2 linked regions of the Microbulbifer sp. GL-2 genome follow. The protein of the gene in region 2 interacts with the protein of the main gene of each other region in a pairwise test. Links are inferred from orthologs where the notes say so. Each region holds a gene or a part of one and is shown on either strand. Other genes may lie near its edges. The genes, in order: GL2_RS08550 and ndk.

Region 1 (9,697 bases), 1.5 Mb from region 2 along the record:
ATGCTGAATAAAGCCAGCAGTAAAACTGGCATGGGGTATTTATTCAATATGGTTACCGATAATGAGGCATTGGACCTCTCAACGGTAACAGAAAGCTTCTCAGATAAAGACAAGCTCGACAGTATTTTGCAATCTGGCGCGGGCATGCTGCAAAAGGTTTTTGGCACCCGTGTTGAAGAGGTGATAAAACTTGCCTCTACAGCATTATCAGGCGGCGATGGCAGCCGTTTGCTCAAGTTGGCTCTGCCGATTATTACCTCCCTGTTAAGTGGCCAGGTAAAAGCGCAAAAGATGGATGTCTCCGACCTGGCATCACTCCTGATCGGTCAGCGTGAATTTCTACAGGATAAAATTCCCGATGACCTGCTTAAAGCTCTCAATGTACCCGGCTTTGATCAGCTGGGTGCATCGCTGGTTACCCATGGTCATGCCAAACCACAGGAGCCGCGCCCTGAAGCCCTGCATGGAAATGGTGAGAAGCGCAAGCCAGTCAGTTTCAGTAGCTGGTTTTTTCCGCTGCTACTGGTGTTGGTAGCGCTTTATGCACTGAATATGTGTATGGACAAAGGAAGGGAGGAGGCGCCTGAAAACCGCCCCTCTTTGACCACTCAGGAGCAGGCTTTTATGGAGTCTCCCTCTGAACCAGTTGGGGACCTGACAGATGGCAATGCCCAAGCGAAACTGGGGCCAGATGATTTCGCCAGTAATTTGCGCGATTACCTCAAGAGTTTTGCTCGCCAACCGGATCGGGAATTTCCCCTTAGGATCAATTTTGAAGGGAGTAGTGCCAAGATCCTCAATCCCTCTGCCCCTGATATTGTGGCACTAGCGAAGATCATGCAGGAACACCCCAACCTGAGTATTGCCATTGAGGGACATGTAAAAGGGGAGGGCAATGAAATTGAGGAGCAGGAAGTTTCCCAGGAGCGTGCAGATGCAGTGCGGGAAATTCTTTTGCAGAAGGGAATTGCGGCCAACCGGATCACTGCTACCGGTATGGGGTCGGCCAAGGAAGTTCCTGAGGGTGAAGCCGAGAAGAAAGAGCAGAGGCAAATGGACAATGAGCGTATCAGTGTGAGAGTAGTGAATTTTCAATGATAGAAAATTGCTAGCAGAAGCCATGTGAATAAAGAGGCAATAAAAAGCCCCGCAAAATTAGCGGGGCTTTTTATCAATTTAATTGCCTAAATTCTCTGTGAGGGAAATTGCCTTCAACCTAGGTAAATTGCTTCAATCATTACGGAATTTTTCCCGATAGGCGCCGGGAGCGAGCCCCGTCCACTTCTTAAAGGCGCGGTTAAAGGCGCTGGGCTCAGAAAAGCCAAGTCTCTCAGCAATCTCTGCCACTGCCGTCTCCTGCTGCTTAAGCTGGAATACGGCCATATCGCGGCGCACAGAGTCCTTGATGTCCTGCCAGCTATTGCCCTCCTCCTTGAGCCTGCGGCGCAATGTCTGCGGAGACGTGTACAGGCGTGCGGCGACATCGTCGAGAGACAGGTTTTCGATACTGTTTTGCTGTTGCAGCATGCGCCTTATTCGACCGGTGAAACTGTGATCGGACTTGTATTGGGTGAGCAGGCACTCGGGTGCGCGGGACAGGAACTCTGCCAGTTGCTGTTCATCGCGTACGAGCGGCATTTGCAAATAGCGGGTGCTGAATACCAGGCAGGTTTCCGCTTGGTTGAAGTAGTGCCGACACGGGAACATTTCGTTGTAATCTTCATTGTAATCCGGCTGCGGGAAGGCCAGCAGCACACGCTCCAGCAGTATGGTGCGATCGATCAACCAACTGAAAAAACGCAGCCAGATGACGGCTATTGATTCCACAAAAATCTGGTTGGGTAGTTTCTTGTCATTGCTGTGATGGATTATCAAGCGGGCTTCTTCGCCATCTTCCACCAGTTTGATATGTAGATCGTCGCTGACCATGCTGATAAAACGCCCTGAGCGTAGCAGTGCACGGCGCAAATTGGGACAGCTGATACAGGCATGGCCCATCATGGCGAAAGTGCCGGGCAGCCAGGGGCGCGCCAGGAAACCACCAGATTCATCGTTTAGCAGGTCCCATTCCCGGCGCAGCAGGTTAGCCATCTGATCGCGGCCGATCCGGCTGTCGGGGTCCTCAAGCAGGGCGGGCTCTATATCGCTGTCGCGCAGTATTTGCAGGCAATCCAGCCCCGCTGTATGAGCGCCAACCAGTTGGGCGCGCACTACCGTAGCGGGTATACCTGGGTCCTCGCGGAGTTTAGGGGTCTCGCTTTCCACTCTCTCAGCCCTCAACATTATTTTGTAAGCTGCGTGTCATTCTCAAGTGCAGCATGGATTATGCGCAAAGCGCACGGGAATGTCAGGTTTATAGGGAGTGGGAGTAACAAAGGGGCAAGCTGGGAGGCCTGTATCGATCAATAATACAGCCCGCAGAGAGTGAAAAGCTTATCTTTTTCAAATGGGTTTTGTATATAAGTATATGTTTTTATTGGTTATTTTGCATTTATCCACATTTTTTCACGCCGCTGGAGTAACATTTGCTCGACGAGCCGCACGGAGAACTACTTTAGCAAGCAGCTCCAGAGGTGAGTAAAAGAGGCGGCCTAACTACTAGACCTGAGAGTCATAGGGATTAACAATAAAGTGACATGCCAATGAAGGAGTGGCCAAATGCCGTCCGCATCCGTTGAAAGCCAGCTGAACCCGACAATCTGTCGGCGCATGTTGATCGCCTATTTAATTGAACAGACTCCCCGTCCAAATAATCCTGCGTTGGAAGAGGCGACTGGCTGGCCGCGGCGCACAGTACAGGACATTATTGCCAAGGGGTTGCCTGGGCATGGCACTCTGGTGGAATTTGTTCAGGAAGGAGTACGCCACAACGATGGTTATTACCTGTTGCGCGATTGGGGTTCTTTCGACCGCACCTGGGTAAGAAGTAATTTACCAGCTATTTGTCAGGTACTGGAAATTACCCTGGATTAGAGCGGCGCACCGATTGGGTGTACCGCTCAGTCGCCTTTACTGCGGCTTGGTGTGTGTCTGCTGGAGTATTTTGTTGACCTTCTCCAGAAGTGCCGGGTTGGACTTGATGCTGGTGGCTATTTCCTGGTACTTGGTTTTGGATAATCCCGTTTTCTCTATTGCCGCAATCATCTTGCCTTGGGCCTCTTTGTTTAGGGCCTCAGCCTCCTTAATATCAGCGGCGGCCTTGAGCTTTGGGGCATATTCCCGGCTCAGCATCACAATAGAGCGGTAGGCATCGGCAAACTGCTTGAGCTGGGGCTCACTAAAGGACGCTTTAGGAGCACTGGCCTTGGGGGCATTGGCTTGGGGCGATGCGGGTTGCGCGGTGGCGAAGGGCATAGTGAGCAGCAGGGTGAACAGGGTGAGGAATTTGGTAAAGGGCTTCATCGGGCACTCCAGAAAGTCTGTGGACGCTTTTGCTTCTCTGAGGGAGCACCCAGCGTCACGTTAGGGCAAAAGCGTTATGCAATGGAACCTAGTGGGAGCTTACAGGCACCAGAGCATTCAGCTTTGGGACATTAGTTTCAGGGTAGCCAGTTTCGGCGCGGACGTGGCGCCTTTCCCCGCCACTCGCGCGAATTTTTGATATCGATGCGCAGGGCCTAAAAAAGGCCGAGAAATTTCTTGCGCTTCTTCAGGGACTGTTCGCAGCTGTTGAGCTGTTGCTGGTAGTGTTTCGCACGCGCGGATACTTTGTGTGAGACTTTTTTAAGCCAGGCCTTGTTTCTAAAGGTGCGCCGGTTAAAGCCGCCATGGCCCTCATGGTAGGCCAGATACAGGTGATAACTATCCCTGGACTGGATTTGGCATCGACGTGCACTGGTGTTGTTGTACCAACCGACAAAGTCGATTGCGTCGCCAAAATCATCCCGATCCGCACCGTAGCTAAAAGTAGAGCGTTGATAACCGCGCCAGGTGCTCCCCAGCGCCTGGGCATAACCAAAGGCATCTGAGGGGCGCGGTCCGGGAATAAAGCCCAGTATTTTGCTGCGCGGTGGGCGCGCGTCATGCACAAAACGGGACTCCTGATGAAGGATGGCCATCATCACTGCTACAGGTGAACCCCACTCTTTTTCAGCGGCCTTGGCCTCGCCATACCAGCCTTTTTTCTCGCGGAAAATGGAGCAGATATTGTCGGGATTACTGGGGGGGGTGGTAGAACAGCCCGAGCCCAGGATCGCGGCGCTAATCAGCGCCACCAGAATCCCCTTTTTATTATTTTGTCGCATAGTATGACTGCATAGTTAGGCGGTGATGGTTTTAACCCCGGAGCTGGTACCGAGTAATAACAGATCCGCTGGCCGCTTGGCGAAGATGCCATTGGTAACCACGCCGGTGATATTGTTGATCGCTTCTTCCAGCGCAATAGGTTGTTCGATTTTCAGATTGTATACATCGAGGATTGCATTGCCATTATCGGTAATAACGCCCTGCCGGTAGACAGGGTCTCCCCCGAGTTTGACCAGCTCGCGAGCAACCAGAGAGCGCGCCATGGGAATCACCTCTACCGGTAGGGGGAATTCGCCCAATATCTTAACCGACTTGCTCTCATCGGCGATGCAGATGAACTCGTCAGAGCAGGCCGCGACAATTTTCTCCCGTGTCAGTGCTGCACCGCCGCCTTTGATTAATTCCAGTGCCGGGTTGGCTTCATCGGCGCCATCTACATAAAACTGGATGCTATCGGCGTTATTTAGCTCATAGACCGGAATACCGTGGGACTTGAGCCTTTGTGCCGAGGCCTCGGAGCTGGCAACCGTACCGTCGAACCTACCCTTGATCTCGGCCAGATAGTCGATAAAAAAATTGGCCGTGGAACCTGTACCTACACCGATGATGGAGTCGGCCTCCAGGCGCGGGGAAATATAGTCGATAGCGGCGCGAGCAGTGGCCTGCTTCAGTTCATCCTGGGTCATACTCTGGATAGTTTCCTGTGCAATTATTTCTACTTTATTTTCACCTTTCGATAAAAAAAAGCGCAAAACAGCCTATTTGATGGTAATTGTGTCGGGCAAGGATTAGACTGGCCTGCCGGTGTTGCGTGCGTTGGGGGTATTTTGCCAATGCTTCTGCTACTAGGCTTCCCTGAGTCGCGCACAGAAATTTACCGCAACGGCAACCGAAACACGCCATGCCCAAATCTTATATCAAGCGCATTTTAGACGCGCGCATTTACGATGTCGCCATCGAAACGCCATTAGAGCCGATGCGCCAGCTTTCCCACCGGCTGGGTAATCGTATATTGCTCAAGCGGGAAGACCTTCAACCTGTATTTTCTTTCAAGATACGTGGTGCCTACAACAAACTGCTAAAGCTGCCCGCTGAACAACGTGCTCGTGGTGTAATCGCTGCCTCGGCGGGGAACCATGCACAGGGATTGGCCCTGGGAGCAGCCCAGTTGGGGGTGCGCGCAACGATAGTGATGCCGAAGACCACACCCCAGATCAAGGTCAATGCGGTGCGTATGCGTGGAGCGGAAGTGATATTGCACGGGGACACTTTCGATGAGGCCGCCGCGCGCGCCAGGAAGTTGGTTGATGAACGCGATCTGGTTTTTGTGCACCCCTATGACGATCCCGATGTGATTGCCGGCCAGGGTACAGTGGCCATGGAAATGTTGCGCCAGCACTCAGGTAATTTGGAGGCAGTATTTATTCCTGTTGGCGGGGGTGGGCTGGCCGCAGGCATGGCCACCTATATCAAATATGTACGACCGGAAACCAAAGTCTATGCGGTTGAACCTGAAGATGCAGCCTGCTTGAAAGCCGCCCTGGAGAGTGGAGATCGAGTGCGCCTGCCTCAGGTGGGTCTGTTTGCCGATGGTGTTGCTGTGGCGCAAATTGGTGAGGAAACATTCCGGGTTTTAAGTGAAACGGTAGATGGTGTGATCACTGTGAGCACCGATGAGATCTGCGCGGCAATCAAGGACATTTTTGAAGATACTCGATCCATTGCCGAACCCGCCGGAGCTGTGGGGCTGGCAGGGCTGAAAAAATTTGCTGAACAGAGTGATTGCCGTAATTCAGCCCTCGCCACTGTTTGTAGCGGAGCCAATATCAATTTTGATCGTCTGCGCTATATCAGCGAGCGGACTGAAATCGGCGAAAAGCGCGAGGCGGTGCTCGCTGTGCGTATACCCGAGAGCCCCGGTAGCTATCTGCGCTTTTGTCGTGATTTGGGAGACCGCGCCATCACCGAGTTCAATTACCGATATGCCGGTAATGAGGAAGCACATATTTTTGTCGGCTTGCAGGTGACTGCCGATGATGATCGGCACCAATTAGTTAATAAACTGGAAGATCGCGGTTATCAGGTAACCGATCTCACTGAGAATGAGATGGCCAAATTACATATTCGCCATCTGGTGGGGGGGCGAGTCCCAGGGCTGAATGATGAAGTTGTATACCGTTTTGAATTTCCCGAACGTCCCGGCGCTTTGCGGAAATTTCTCGAACACCTGGCCGGGCGCTGGAACATTACCCTGTTCCACTATCGCAACCACGGTGCTGCCTATGGAAGGGTCCTGGTTGGGCTACAGGTTGAGCCAGGGGCTCGGGCAAAACTTTCGGGTTTGCTCGAGCGGCTGCAGTTTCCCTATTGGGAGGAAACTGAAAATCCCGCTTACCGCTTTTTCCTGGGCAGCTGAGCCCGGGAAAATCATTAGTTGAGTAAAGCGTCTCAGAAGTTGTTGGGTGCGTAGACTGCAATTTCGGCTTTGTCGAACCCCCTTGTGTGAAAATGCGACAAAAAACACATAAAATATCCAACAACCGGTTACTATTCCGCCGATTCTTCAGTATCTTCTTTGGTCGTTGAACTTTTGCTATGGCTTCGGTCATATGCGGAGCGAAACGCACATAACAAAAAAATTGATTGTACAGGATGGTCCCAATGAAAGCCGATGCGCTGACAATCGCTGTGGTTGTCTTTGTCGCGGGCGTTCTGCTGAGCACCAGTGGTTTGACTGAGGTATTTGCCTCGGAATCCGAGCCACCGGCCGCTCTGCAACAGGGAGTGGTTACCCGTTAGGCTGATGCCGGGGGGCGCTCTGCCCACGAAACAGCAAAAAAGGCCGAACACTAAGTGTTCGGCCTTTTTTGTTTTCTCTCTCGTACTAGTTGCATCGATAGATACGCTTTTCTGTCACTACCATGTCCAATGGTATATCCCAGTTGTCAGTGGGTAATTGCCTCACGCATTGCAACTGGTGGGCGGCGCCAATTAGCTGTGGGCCGGTACCCGGCAATAATTGTTTGTGCTCAAACGTGCGGTCATAAAAACCTGCGCCCATACCCAAACGGGAGCCACTGGGAGTAAAGGAGACCAGGGGGACCAGCACCAGATCAAGCAGGTGCGCTGAACGACTGGGACTGCGCACCGGTTCAGGAATATGGAAACGGTTGCGGAATGGCAGCGGCTCACCGCCCCAGCGTTTAAAGCCCAAATGTGGGTGTGGCTCTACAGGTAGTACTGGCAGGTAAAAATCTTTCCCTGGGTAGCGTTGTAATAACTGGCGAATATCCAACTCCCCATCCATTGGCCAGTAAATACCAATATGGCGGGCGCGTTTCATCTGTGGAACCCGGCTTAACAGGGTAATAGCTGCGCGACCATGCAGGCGCTGCTGGTAAGCGCTGAGTTCCCGTCGCCCTGCGCGCATACGTCGGCGCAGTTGCGTTTTATTTTCGCTCATGGATAAGGGGAAGGCTGGAAAGAAATGGGAACCCCGAGTATGTGGCTGTAGACGGCGCCTCGAACCGTAAGGTTCAAGGTGGCGGTCTCCGGAGTACATAAGGCTTTCCGCTGCATGGCGGACTTGCACACCAGCACCCGCTGGAAACCACCGGGGTAAGATTATCGGCTCAAGGACATAGTCTGCTGGCCAACACCCCAGGGTATGAGTTAATTATAACTTGGACGGAGGGGGGCTGTTAACTGGAAATTTGTAGGGAATGGACGTGCCTTCATTCTTGCGATGACTGCGGCTCCGTCTCTGGGTCTATTTCGCCCAGTGCGTTTTGTACTTTGTCCTTGAGGCGGTCGAGCATTTCCTGTTGGAGGGGGACACTGCTCAACTCCGCTTTGGCCTGAATCAGTTCATGGGCAATATTCAGTGCAGCCATGACTGCGATTCGCTCAATGCCGATCACTGTGCCGGTTGAACGGATTCGCGCCATGCGCTCATGCAGGAGGCGTGCGGATGCTTGCAGGCCTGCACGCTCGCTGTCGGCGCAGGCTACGCGGTACTCTTTACCGAGAATGGATACGGTGACGGTTTCGGATGTTAGTGCAGAGTCAGCCATCAGGAATCTTGCGTTAGCCCCTTGAGACGATTGATCATGGCTTCGACCCGCGAGCGGGCGGCCTCATTATTTTTTATCAGGCGCTGGCGTTCGCGCAGCCAGTCGGCTTCCTGCCGACGCAGTTCACGGTTGTCATCAGCCAGCTGTTGGCAGCGGGCGATCAGTGAATCCACAGTGCTTTCTAACGCTTGCAGCTTATCCATATTTCCTGCGTTTGGGGTCGACGTCTGGGTTCGCAACACGACAGACTGCGAGGGATTCCGCTACTATATTGCCGGCGAAAAGGTGGGTCAATCGCTCCACCTGCGCGGGCAATCACAAATTTGTCCCGAAAACACAAGTTCTTTTGCCTGTCGCTGCTGTTGCAGCGCAATAATTAACTCACGATCAAGAAAAATTGCACGGTAACCATGACATCAGAAACTAATCGATTCGAGCTTCTCGCCAACGCCATTCTCTCGGCAGGTGGCCAGGCGGACCCCAGTGAACTGCATGGATTTACGTGTGGTGTACTGGCGGCGGGCGCTGAGCCAGACAAAAAACGCTGGCAGCGCGAACTGGCAGAGTTACTCGACCTGGAGGTGGTACCGGCAGATTTAAATAAGGACTTTCTGCAATTAGCTGAGGAGAGTCAAAAGCAGTTGAATGGTAGCGACTTTTCCTTCCAGCTGGTTCTTTGCGACGATGACGATATTGTTGCACGCACCCTGGCATTGGGGCACTGGTGTGAGGGCTTCCTGCACGGATTTGGTATCGGTAAAGCAAAAGAAGAGAAGCTGCTGCCCACCAGTGAAGAGGCATTGAAAGATATCGGTGCAATTTCGCAGGTGGATGCCGATCACGTAGAGGAGAGTGAGGAGAATGAACAACAGCTATTGGAGCTGCAGGAATATGTGCGTGTAGCAGCTCTCAATATTTTTACCGAAGTACGCGGCAAGCAGTCCACTGAAGGCCCCACTGTACACTGATGTCCAGTAACAAAAAAAGCGCAGCGATCAGCAAGACGGAATATAGTCTTCGTCGCACTCGCCTGATGGATGAACTGGCGCCGGGGAGCTTGGCGATAGTCTCATCCGCTGGTGAGCAGCCCCGATCACGCGATACTTTTTTCCCTTTCCGCCAGGACAGTGATTTTCTCTACCTGACCGGTTTCGATGAACCTGAAGCCCTTTTGGTACTGGTTCCGGGGCGTGCCCAGGGGGAAACCCTTCTGTTTTGTCGCGAATGCGATGCGGAAAAAGAAATGTGGGATGGGCCGCGTCTCGGTCCCGAGCGGGCAGTGCAACGTTTCGGTTTGTCCGATGCTTTTCCGATTGGCGATCTCGACGATATTTTGCCGGGACTACTGGATGGTCGCGAGCGCATTTATTTTCCTATGG
Region 2 (9,644 bases):
CAAACCTACAGGGTTCGCGCCCAAACCGCGAAGATGACTTCAATCACCGACGATCAGGCGTCGGGTACGGCGGTTACCAATAGGGTCGCTATCAATGGTTTGTTCACGGTAGACGACTTTAGTGGCCCCAGCGTTACCGAGCATCACCTCAAAGGGCGCGCGCCCATCCAGCTCCTTGGAGGTACCGGCTTCCTGTACTCCGGCCAGTAGCACCACACCACCGGCATCCTTGACCTCTATCCAGGAGTCCTCATCAAAACTGAGGCGCAGAGCGCCCTGTAATTTCTGGTCCAGCTGCGCCACCTCAGTGGCAAGCTCCTGCGCGGGTTCAGTTGTGTTCACCTCCGGCTGACTGACAAAAGCAGCTGCGGATTCTGCAGGAGGCTCAGAGGCCACCTCCAGAACGCCGTGCTCAGCGGGCTCCTCCTGAGGTGGCGTGACACCACCCTCATCGCCTGCGCTATTTTCCAGTACTGGGGAGCTCACACTTTGTATTGAAGTTTCAGAAGGACTGAGAGGGGCCTCTTCACTCAGCGCCGCCGGCATGGGCACACTGGGGATAGTCACGGGGCCGCCATAGAGCCACCAGAACACACCACCAGCAGCGAGCAGAGGTAACATTGCCAGCAACCCGTGCCCGCGTTTGCGCGCCGGGCGCAAGGCATCCGCCTTGACCTCTATACGGCGACCTTGGCTGCGTACTTGTGGCTGGGGGCGCGCCCCCTCATAGGCAGTGAGAGCCGGCTCCGAATTCACGCCCAATTCCCGGCAGATATTGCGGATATAGCCGCGTGCATAAACCATTTCGGGCTGGCGTTCAAAAATATCCTCCTCCAGCCACTCAATCGTATTGTCAATAATACACAGGCGCTGGGACAACTCTTCGCGGGACAGGCCCGCATTCTCGCGCGCTGCACGAAGTATGCCGCCGGGAGAGATGGGGGACTGTTGTGTCGGGGATACAGCGTCACCGCTATCGCGGTGCGCAGAACTGCTATCCGTCATTACCACTCAACTCCTGATATTTCAGTGTTTCCGCAGAGTACGGGTACAAATTCTTCAAGGCAAGCGCGTAACTGAGCTCCTTGTCACGATTACCAAAAACCTTTTCGATGCGGATGCCCAGCCACAGAGATCTCGGTGTTTGACGATTTCTCTCGCTGTATTTATCCAGGTACTGTTTGGCCACCGTATAGTCGCCAGCCTCGAATTTCAGCTCCGCTAACTCCAGCTGGGCCACGGGCAAATTCGCGTTCAGGGCCAGTGCGCGGGTATAGGCACGCTCAGCCTCCTCTACCATTCCAAGGCGGCCAGCAGTGCGGCCGTAATTCACCAGGGCGAAGAAACGGCGGTTATAGGTCAGATCTGTGGAGGCATGGCGGAACTGCTCCAGTGCTTCTTTATAGCGTTCCTGCTTGTAGAGAAAAACCCCGTAGTTGGTGCTCGCCATGGGGAAGTTATCACCGTAACGCAGGGCTTTCTTAAAATGAGATTCGGCTACTTTCAGTTCACCATCCGCCTGATACAGCAACGCCAGGCCATGGTGGGCCAGAGGGTTCTTCCTGCCCAGCTCCAGTGCCTTGTTGAAATGACGGCGGGCTAATTCGCGGTTATCACCGCTTTGCAGGTAGCGCAGCCCCAGCTGGACATGGGTCTCCAGAGCCTTATCCAGATTAACTTCTTTACGCTCAGGCAGCCCCGTCGTTACACACCCCCCCAACAACACGGTGAGAAACAGCCCCAAAAACGGCAGGCCAAGAGATTTCGCAGACACAACATCACCTGTAAATTTATTTTTTGTTTATCTATTCTGGCGGGATCGCAGTGACTGGCGGCGTAGGTTGACAAGGCCCGTATTCATTTCGGTATTACAATCCCGAGTGAGCCGGAAAACGACCCAAAAACTGTCATTTAGGCAGCTGACAAATAATAGATGCCTTGCACAGAACCCCGCCGGCTGCATACACCCCTACACCTGTGCTTCCCGCCCCCTATACTGCCGGAAAGCACCGTCCGTTGCAGCCCCGTAATCCCAATGAATTCCATTTAGCCCAAATAAATTGCCCCTTCTTAGATCGCGAGCGTATCACAAGACCGCCAATTATCTTTTGTGTAATAAATCTGCCTACCTGACTTCTAAAGCTCGTTGCCTGCCCGATCCTTCGCTTCCAGCTGCCTGCCATCCGGTCCACCGTCACGGGGAGGAAGCAGGGCTTGGATCGCATTCGAGTTGTTATTCGCGGCATCTGGGTCGGTTAGCGCCCCCAAGAACTTCACCAACAGTTCAATCTCTGTATCGCTCAGGTTATTGGCTCCGCCCCCTCCATTCGCGTTAAGGATATCCTGGGTGAGCGCCAAGCCGTTGGGAGCCACTTTATTGGCACAATCCTGCAAGCCAGCAAATTGCTCCAGCTCACACATTTCGCTGTTAGCAAAATACCGGGTAATTGAACTGGCCCGATCACGGTAGTGTTCAACATTTCTTTTCAGAGTGGCGAACTGACCATTGTGCCCCCAGGGACCGGTGACAGCGACGTTGAGCAGGGTGGGTATGCGGAAGCTGCCCGCCCCATTGCCTCCCAGGTCAGCACCATTGCCGCTCTCGTCCTTGCCGGCACCTATCTGTGGATAACTCACAGCCCTCAACCCTTGATTGGTAAAGAAGGCACCTGCATGGCAGTTCGTACAGCCGGAGTTAGCGGCCATAAAGGTGATGGCCCCGCGCTTCTCATCGCTATCGAGGGCATCCTGGTCACCATCCACATAATCAAAGAAAGGGTTATCGATAAATAGCTGTACCGCTTCATAGGCCGCTATGGCCTCGGCGATGCGACTGAAGTTAATCGCGGAATCACCAAATGCAGCGCTAAATAATTGGCCCCAACTGGCGCCGTCGAGGTTCGCCGCCAGCATCTCCTCGCGGTAGGCAGTAAATCCGCTATCGGAAGTACTGTCGTAGCCAAACTGGGTGATATCACCCATTTCTGCGGCATCGGTAACCGGAAAGTGCGCCTGGGCCATCATCAAAGCCAGAGTGCCGGTACCCACGGCCGCCTCGGTATTATTACTGACATCGCGGGAATCTGTTCTCAACCCACGATCTGTAATAGCCACGCGGTTATCCCAAAAAAGACCCCGGGTCCAAAGTGCTGCATTACAAGTTGGCTGCGCATTTCTCGCTACAATAGGGACCTCATTCAATCCATCCGAGCGACCCGGTCCCACTAGAGCTGGATCCACTGCACTGACGCCAACAGGCATGGAGAGATCATCGCCACCACACCCCATCGCCGGTTGGTGGCAGGACGAGCAGGAGGTATCGCTGCTGGCACTGAGGCTCTTACTGTGAAAGAGGCGCATACCCAACTCCACCATAGCCGGGGCTTGCTCACTGCGAACTCGGGCAGCGAAAGCCCTGATATCCTCCAGATGCTCGGCCATATTATTAAGTTCAAGCATGACCTGCAGACAAGAGTCCAGGTCCGCATCGAGCAAGTCCAGAGCACTGCGCGCATTATTGCACTCAGCAAAGTTGGAAATACGATCGTTATCCACCTCGATGTCCGCACCGCTGCTAAGACCACTGTTGGTAGTATTCAGCAGAGTTCTTGCGCTGACTCGAGACACATCAGTATCGTTGCCGATATTCCCTGCAGTTACTGCGTAGGCGTACTCGGTATTGATCGACAGCCCCTGATCAACGAAATAGTGATTATTGGTTTCGGCAATTTTTTCCCCGTCGCGATAAATGGAATAAATTACATCGTCACGCTCCCAGGAAAGGCCGATACTGGTACCGGAAAAAGCATTGCCGATCAGCTTCGACGGAGCCCCTCCCTGCCCGGAGTCACCTCCCGTATCATTATCGCTGCCAGTATCGCCTCCCGTGCCTGTACCGGAGCCGCCATCGCCACCGCTATCCCCATCGGAACCCGTATCGCCACTACTGCCATCGGTTACGGTATCCGATGATGAGCTGTCATCCCCCCCGGACGAACCCGAGCTGCAGCCCACTGCCAGTAAAAAGAGCGGCAGGATCAATAGCCGCAGCAATATCGCGAAAGACACATCATTGTCCATTCTTTGAGTTTCCATAAAGCCTGATCGACCCCACCAATAAAATACATTTTGAAATAATCTGGACAGGCAATGGACAAGCTAGTGCCCCAAGCGGCACCAAAAGCTAATCTTCCCAGACTCCCGACAAGGAGATTGGGGTAAAAATGATTGTAGTTTGAGTAATTTGCCTAATTAACAGATCGGAGGTTCAGCCCTATTAAGTGAGCACATAGTAATAATTACAGTAGGACACAAACTTTATCCAGAAACCCGCCCAGGTATTTTTAAAAAATACCTGGTTTCGCATATCCCAGGCCGATTCAATTTACCGAGAAAAACCATATGATCGTTATGGCATGCAAGAAATAAGTACAATTTCAAACTACCGACTATGCAGCCACATCTTCAAGAAGTAAATTTCCAGCTTTCGGGGTATATATGTAATTAAGGTAGCGCCTTTCTCCGGAGAGTTCTGTAGAGAGTGTCGCAAACTACTGTCGCAGGCACGGTAATCTCAGACTATGAGAACCTTTCCTCAACTCAAGAAACCCATGACACAATAGCGGTGCCAACTAATGCACAATTGGTGGCCTCTGCAACCCAATGGAAGTTTATATTCCTGGGGGAGTTAGAACTCATGAATTTGAGGAGCAATAGAGGACAGAAGAATTATTATTCTCCATGCCCCTGCATAGAGTTTTTATGCAACTCAATTCACTAAAGATTCAGGCGAATTGTAAATCATAAAATTTTTCCGCTCTGGTCTTTTGCATCCAGCTGCTTTCCATCTGGGCCACCATCACGGGGAGGTATCAAGGCCTGAATTGCATTGGACTCGGTATTGGCAGCATCCGGGTCAGTTAGCGTCCCCAGAAATTGCACTATGAGGTCAACTTCTTCATCACTGAGATTATTGGAAAACTCATCATTACCTGCAAGGATTCTCTCTGACAACGCTAATCCATTTGGAGCTACTTTTGTGGCACAATCCTGCAGACCGGAAAATTGCTCCAGCTCACACATTTCACTATTGGCAAAGTACTGAGCAATTGACTCCCCATGATCCCGATAGTGTTCAACATTTCTCTTTAAAGTCGAGAACTGACCGTTATGCCCCCAAGGCCCAGTGATTGCCACATTTAACAATGTCGGGGCACGGAAGGCGCCAAATCCTGTACGTCCTTCAGCACCCTCATCGGCACCGCTACTATCCGTGCCGATACCAATTTGTGGATAGTTTCCCGGCAAAGGCGCTTCAGTAGTAAAAAATGCACCAGCGTGACAAAAGGTACAACCGGAATCACTTGCCATAAAAGTGATAGCCCCACGTTTTTCGTTATTGCTAATTGCCTCAGGGTTACCATCCACATAGTCAAAAAACGGATTATTAATAAATATCTGAACCGCTTCATAAGCTGCAACTGCCTCAGCTACACGAGTGAAACTAATATCCGCATCACCAAAAGCCGCTATAAATAAATCACCCCAGGATTCAGCATCCATATTTGCTGCTAGTATATCTTCACGATAAGCTGTAAAGCCGTCATCAGCAGTATTGTCGTATCCAAATTGGGTAATGTCCCCCATTTCAGCAGCAGCGGTTACCGGAAAATGTGCCTGGGCCATCAGTAGAGCCAGGGTACCAGTACCTACGGCTTCTTCGGTATTATTATTCACATCTTCCGACCCAGTACTGACTCCTCGACCGACAATAGCAACCCTGTTGTCCCAGAAAAGCCCTCGTGTCCAAAGTGCTGAATTACAGGTAGCCTGTGCATTTCTGGGAACAACAGGGACATCATTCACACCATCAGACCGACCCGGCCCCAGTAACGCTGGATCTACCGCATTGACACCGATCGGCATCGACAAATCATCTCCTCCGCAACCAATTGCGGGATGATGGCAGGAGGAGCAGGATGCATCGCTATTAGCACTCAGGCTCTTGCTATGAAACAGACGCATACCCAACTCAATCATTGCCGGGGCTTGCTCACTTCTAACCCGAGCAGCAAATGCCCGCATATCTTCCAAGTGTACAGCCATCTTATTGAGTTCCAGCATCGCCTGAAGACAGCTATCCAGATCTTCATCCAACAAGTCGACTACACTACGGGCATTGTTACACTCAGAAAAGTTAGCAATACGATCATTGACGATGATGGTTTCAGCACCATTGTCGAGACCTGAGTTAGTATTATTCACCAGGGTTTTAGCAGCCACACTGGTCGTCTCAACTACATCATCCACTGGGCTCGTTGTGACCGAGTAAGTATATTCAGTGTTTACTGACAGCCCCTGATCCACAAAGAAATTATTGGAGGTCTCTGCAATTTTTGTATTATCACGATAGATAAAATAAATTTCCCCTGCCCCCTCCCACGAAAGCCCAATACTGGTCCCCGAGAACGCATTCCCTATCAATTCCTGAGGAGCATTACCCTCTCCGCTATCAGGATCTGTTTCTCCATCAGCATCAGAGTCATCTCCACTGCCAGTTTCTGTATCGCCATCCGATCCAGAGCCCCCAACACCCCCAACAGCATCCTCCACTGAATTATCGTCACTACCGGACGACCCAGAACCACAACCTAGCAATACTAAAAAGAGAGATAGGAAAAAGAGTCGTGACAAGACTCTGGGAATCGCACTTAAATCCAGTTTCTGAGCATTCATAAGTTATAGCAGCCACTTCCATTCATTTTTAAAACTTCTGGACTGTTAACGCAGAGTCACGTGATTTGGTTGACACCAATAAAAATAAATTGAATAGGCGCGATATCAGCAAGACACAAAAGCCATTGCTGTGTAGAAAGACATAGAAAAAATGAAAGTAATTTCTCCTACCGATACTGCAATTAAGAACCAGTAAGATCGGTAGAAGCTACAGGGGCCGGTGCGGACTTTTGCTATTCATCAGCAAGCCGGCCCTGAGTGGATATGGCTGTTAGCCAACAATACGGACAGGGCGTTCGGCGTTACGATAGCGCTCTGAGCGGCGCGTGCGATCATTTACACTGCCAGCCAGCTGGCCACAAGCTGCATCAATATCATCACCGCGAGTGGTTCTCACCGTTACTGTATAACCTTTGTCGAGCAAGATCTGCTGGAAGCGTCGTAAAGCGTTATTACTCACGCGCTGATAATCGGAAAGCTCAAAAGGATTGAAGGGAATCAGGTTAATTTTTACTGGCACATCGCGTAACAGCTCCGCCAGTTGCTCCGCGTGCTCAGGACGATCATTGACCTCGCGCATCAGCGTATATTCGATGGTCATCTTACGATGGGTATCCGGCATACGATCTATATAGCGCTTGGCAGAATCCAACAGCATGGCGATCGGGTATTTTTTATTGATCGGCACCAGTTCATTGCGCAACGCATCGTTGGGCGCATGCAGGGAAATCGCCAGACTTACATCAGTGACATCGGCAAGGCGATCCAGGGCCGGCACTACGCCAGAGGTAGATAGGGTTACACGGCGCTTGGAGATACCGTAGGCGTTATCTTCCATCATCAGGTTCATGGCATCGACAACATTATCGAAATTGAGCAATGGCTCACCCATGCCCATCATAACCACGTTGGTCACCTTGCGCGGTCCTTTCGGATCCAGTTGACCAAAAGACTTACATGCAATCCAAACCTGTCCAATTATTTCAGCTGCGGTTAAATCGCGGTTAAATCCTTGCTTTCCGGTCGCGCAGAAACTGCAATCCAGGGAACAACCCACCTGAGAGGAGACACACAAGGTGCCGCGATCACCGTCGGGGATATAAACCGTTTCGATGGCATTGCCACCGGATACTTTAATCAGCCACTTGCGTGTACCGTCGGCAGAGTCCCATTGCTCAAGCACTTCCGGCGCACAGATTTCAGCCACATCCGCCAGTTTCTGGCGAAGGGCCTTGCTGACATTAGTCATCTCAGCAAAATCATCTACCCCATTTTGATGAATCCACTTTAAAACCTGAACAGCGCGAAAGCGCTTCTCGCCCAATGATTCAAAAAAGGCGGCCAGCTTTTCTACAGAAAGGCCGAGCAGGTTGGTTTTTTCTGTGGTCATTCATTTCACCTCGGGGAAAAGCTGCACCGGTCTGGACGGACCGGTGCGATTGCAACGCGCCAATTAAGCGCGCGGGCAGATTTCGTCGTCAGCGAAGAAGTAGCTTACTTCACGGGCAGCGGACTCTGCAGAGTCGGAACCGTGTACTGCGTTGGCATCGATGCTGTCAGCGAAGTCAGCGCGAATAGTGCCGGCAGCGGCTTCTTTCGGGTTGGTAGCGCCCATCAGCTCGCGGTTGGCGAGGATTGCGTTTTCACCTTCCAGAGCCTGCACAACAACCGGACCGGAAGTCATAAAATCAACCAGGTCTTTGAAGAAAGGACGCTCTTTGTGCTCAGCGTAGAAGCCTTCGGCTTTTTCGCGGGACAGGTGCAGCATTTTCATGGCAACAATGCTCAGACCAGCCTTCTCAAAACGGCTCTCAATTTCGCCGATTACGTTTTTAGCTACTGCGTCTGGCTTGATGATGGAAAGGGTACGCTCCAGGGCCATGGTTATCTCCAAATTGAATTTTTGTAACTGAACTTACATACAGAAAGAGCAACCTGCTCAGTTGCTCTTCCGTGATATTCCTTTCATACCCGCCGGGGGTACTTAATTTTTGATCACCGCATTTCGCGGCCGGCGGATTATACGGGGTATTGATCGACTTTTGTACTCCAATACCAATACCCGGCAAACCCCGTCAACTAATCGCGCTCCTCGATCCACGCGGCTTGGATGGCCTCCAGAACTTTCTCACCACAGCGACTGGGATCGTCATCGAAATCCGGCAGCGCCATCACCCAGTTGCGCAGGTCGACAAAGTTAACCGTGAGTGGGTCTACATCTTCGTGAGTATCACAGAGCTCAATGGCGATATCGTGAATGTCAGTCCACTTCATGATTTGGCTTCCTTTTTAATACCCGTGCTGGTCAGTGTTTTTCTGAAACTTGGTTGATGGTGTACTTGGGAATCTCCACCACCAGGTCCTCATCATCAACAATCGCCTGGCAGGACAGACGCGACTCGGGCTCCAGCCCCCAGGCCTTGTCCAACAGGTCCTCTTCCAGCTCATCGGGCTCCTCCAGAGAGTAAAAACCTTCGCGCACGATCACGTGACATGTGGTACAAGCACAAGCTTTCTCGCAGGCGTGCTCGATTTCAATATCGTTGGCCAGCGCTGCATCAATCACGCTGACGCCGCTCTCCGCTTCCACAACCTTGCCCTCAGGGCAGATTTCGGCATGGGGTAAAAATACAATCTTCGGCATGGGTACTGACTCTCTATGGTCTCAATCCGACGGGGCCTGGCCCCGGCCGCTTATTTATCGAATTCATCCAGGCTGTGCCCCTGCATGGCGCGCTTGATCGACGCATCCATACGCCGTGCGGCAAAGGGCTCGGACAGCTTATTCAGGGCTTCCATACGCTTGCGAATCTCCTCCGCATCACCGCCATTGTGAGCCAGGCGCAGGGCTTCCATGGCGTGCTCGAGTTCATTCAGTTCGCCCTCCCCAAGCAACTGGGCGCCATTTT

What was found.
Region 1: the proteins of ndk (region 2) and GL2_RS08550 interact in binary tests that used the Escherichia coli proteins (3 or more experiments, as listed by UniProt). The link is inferred for Microbulbifer sp. GL-2 from one-to-one orthologs.

What each region holds. Positions count from the first base shown.
Region 1 is NZ_AP019807.1:1,939,480-1,949,176, forward strand. Bases 5,920-8,713 are described here. They hold GL2_RS08550 (5-formyltetrahydrofolate cyclo-ligase), read right to left. Parts: upstream 7,709-8,713; coding sequence 7,130-7,708; downstream 5,920-7,129. Other genes in these bases: ilvA (threonine ammonia-lyase, biosynthetic), read left to right, coding at 5,920-6,661; GL2_RS21460 (hypothetical protein), read left to right, coding at 6,907-7,044; GL2_RS08560 (cell division protein ZapA), read right to left, coding at 7,980-8,318; GL2_RS08565 (TIGR02449 family protein), read right to left, coding at 8,318-8,521. In the rest of the region: GL2_RS08515 (OmpA family protein), read left to right, coding at 1-1,098; GL2_RS08520 (AraC family transcriptional regulator), read right to left, coding at 1,231-2,265; GL2_RS08525 (helix-turn-helix domain-containing protein), read left to right, coding at 2,659-2,973; GL2_RS08530 (DUF4168 domain-containing protein), read right to left, coding at 3,010-3,402; GL2_RS08535 (hypothetical protein), read right to left, coding at 3,618-4,244; ribose-5-phosphate isomerase RpiA, read right to left, coding at 4,260-4,931; more of ilvA, read left to right, coding at 5,147-5,919; GL2_RS08570 (UPF0149 family protein), read left to right, coding at 8,729-9,286; pepP (Xaa-Pro aminopeptidase), read left to right, coding at 9,286-9,697. UniProt on the Escherichia coli protein: Involved in the removal of 5-formyltetrahydrofolate.
Region 2 is NZ_AP019807.1:393,556-403,199, forward strand. What follows is about bases 6,904-9,644. They hold ndk (nucleoside-diphosphate kinase), read right to left. Parts: upstream 8,618-9,644; coding sequence 8,189-8,617; downstream 6,904-8,188. Other genes in these bases: rlmN (23S rRNA (adenine(2503)-C(2))-methyltransferase RlmN), read right to left, coding at 7,007-8,125; iscX (Fe-S cluster assembly protein IscX), read right to left, coding at 8,815-9,009; fdx (ISC system 2Fe-2S type ferredoxin), read right to left, coding at 9,041-9,379; hscA (Fe-S protein assembly chaperone HscA), read right to left, coding at 9,430-9,644. In the rest of the region: GL2_RS01795 (RodZ domain-containing protein), read right to left, coding at 40-1,005; type IV pilus biogenesis/stability protein PilW, read right to left, coding at 995-1,774; GL2_RS01805 (cytochrome-c peroxidase), read right to left, coding at 2,137-4,080; GL2_RS01810 (cytochrome-c peroxidase), read right to left, coding at 4,801-6,735. UniProt on the Escherichia coli protein: Major role in the synthesis of nucleoside triphosphates other than ATP. The ATP gamma phosphate is transferred to the NDP beta phosphate via a ping-pong mechanism, using a phosphorylated active-site intermediate.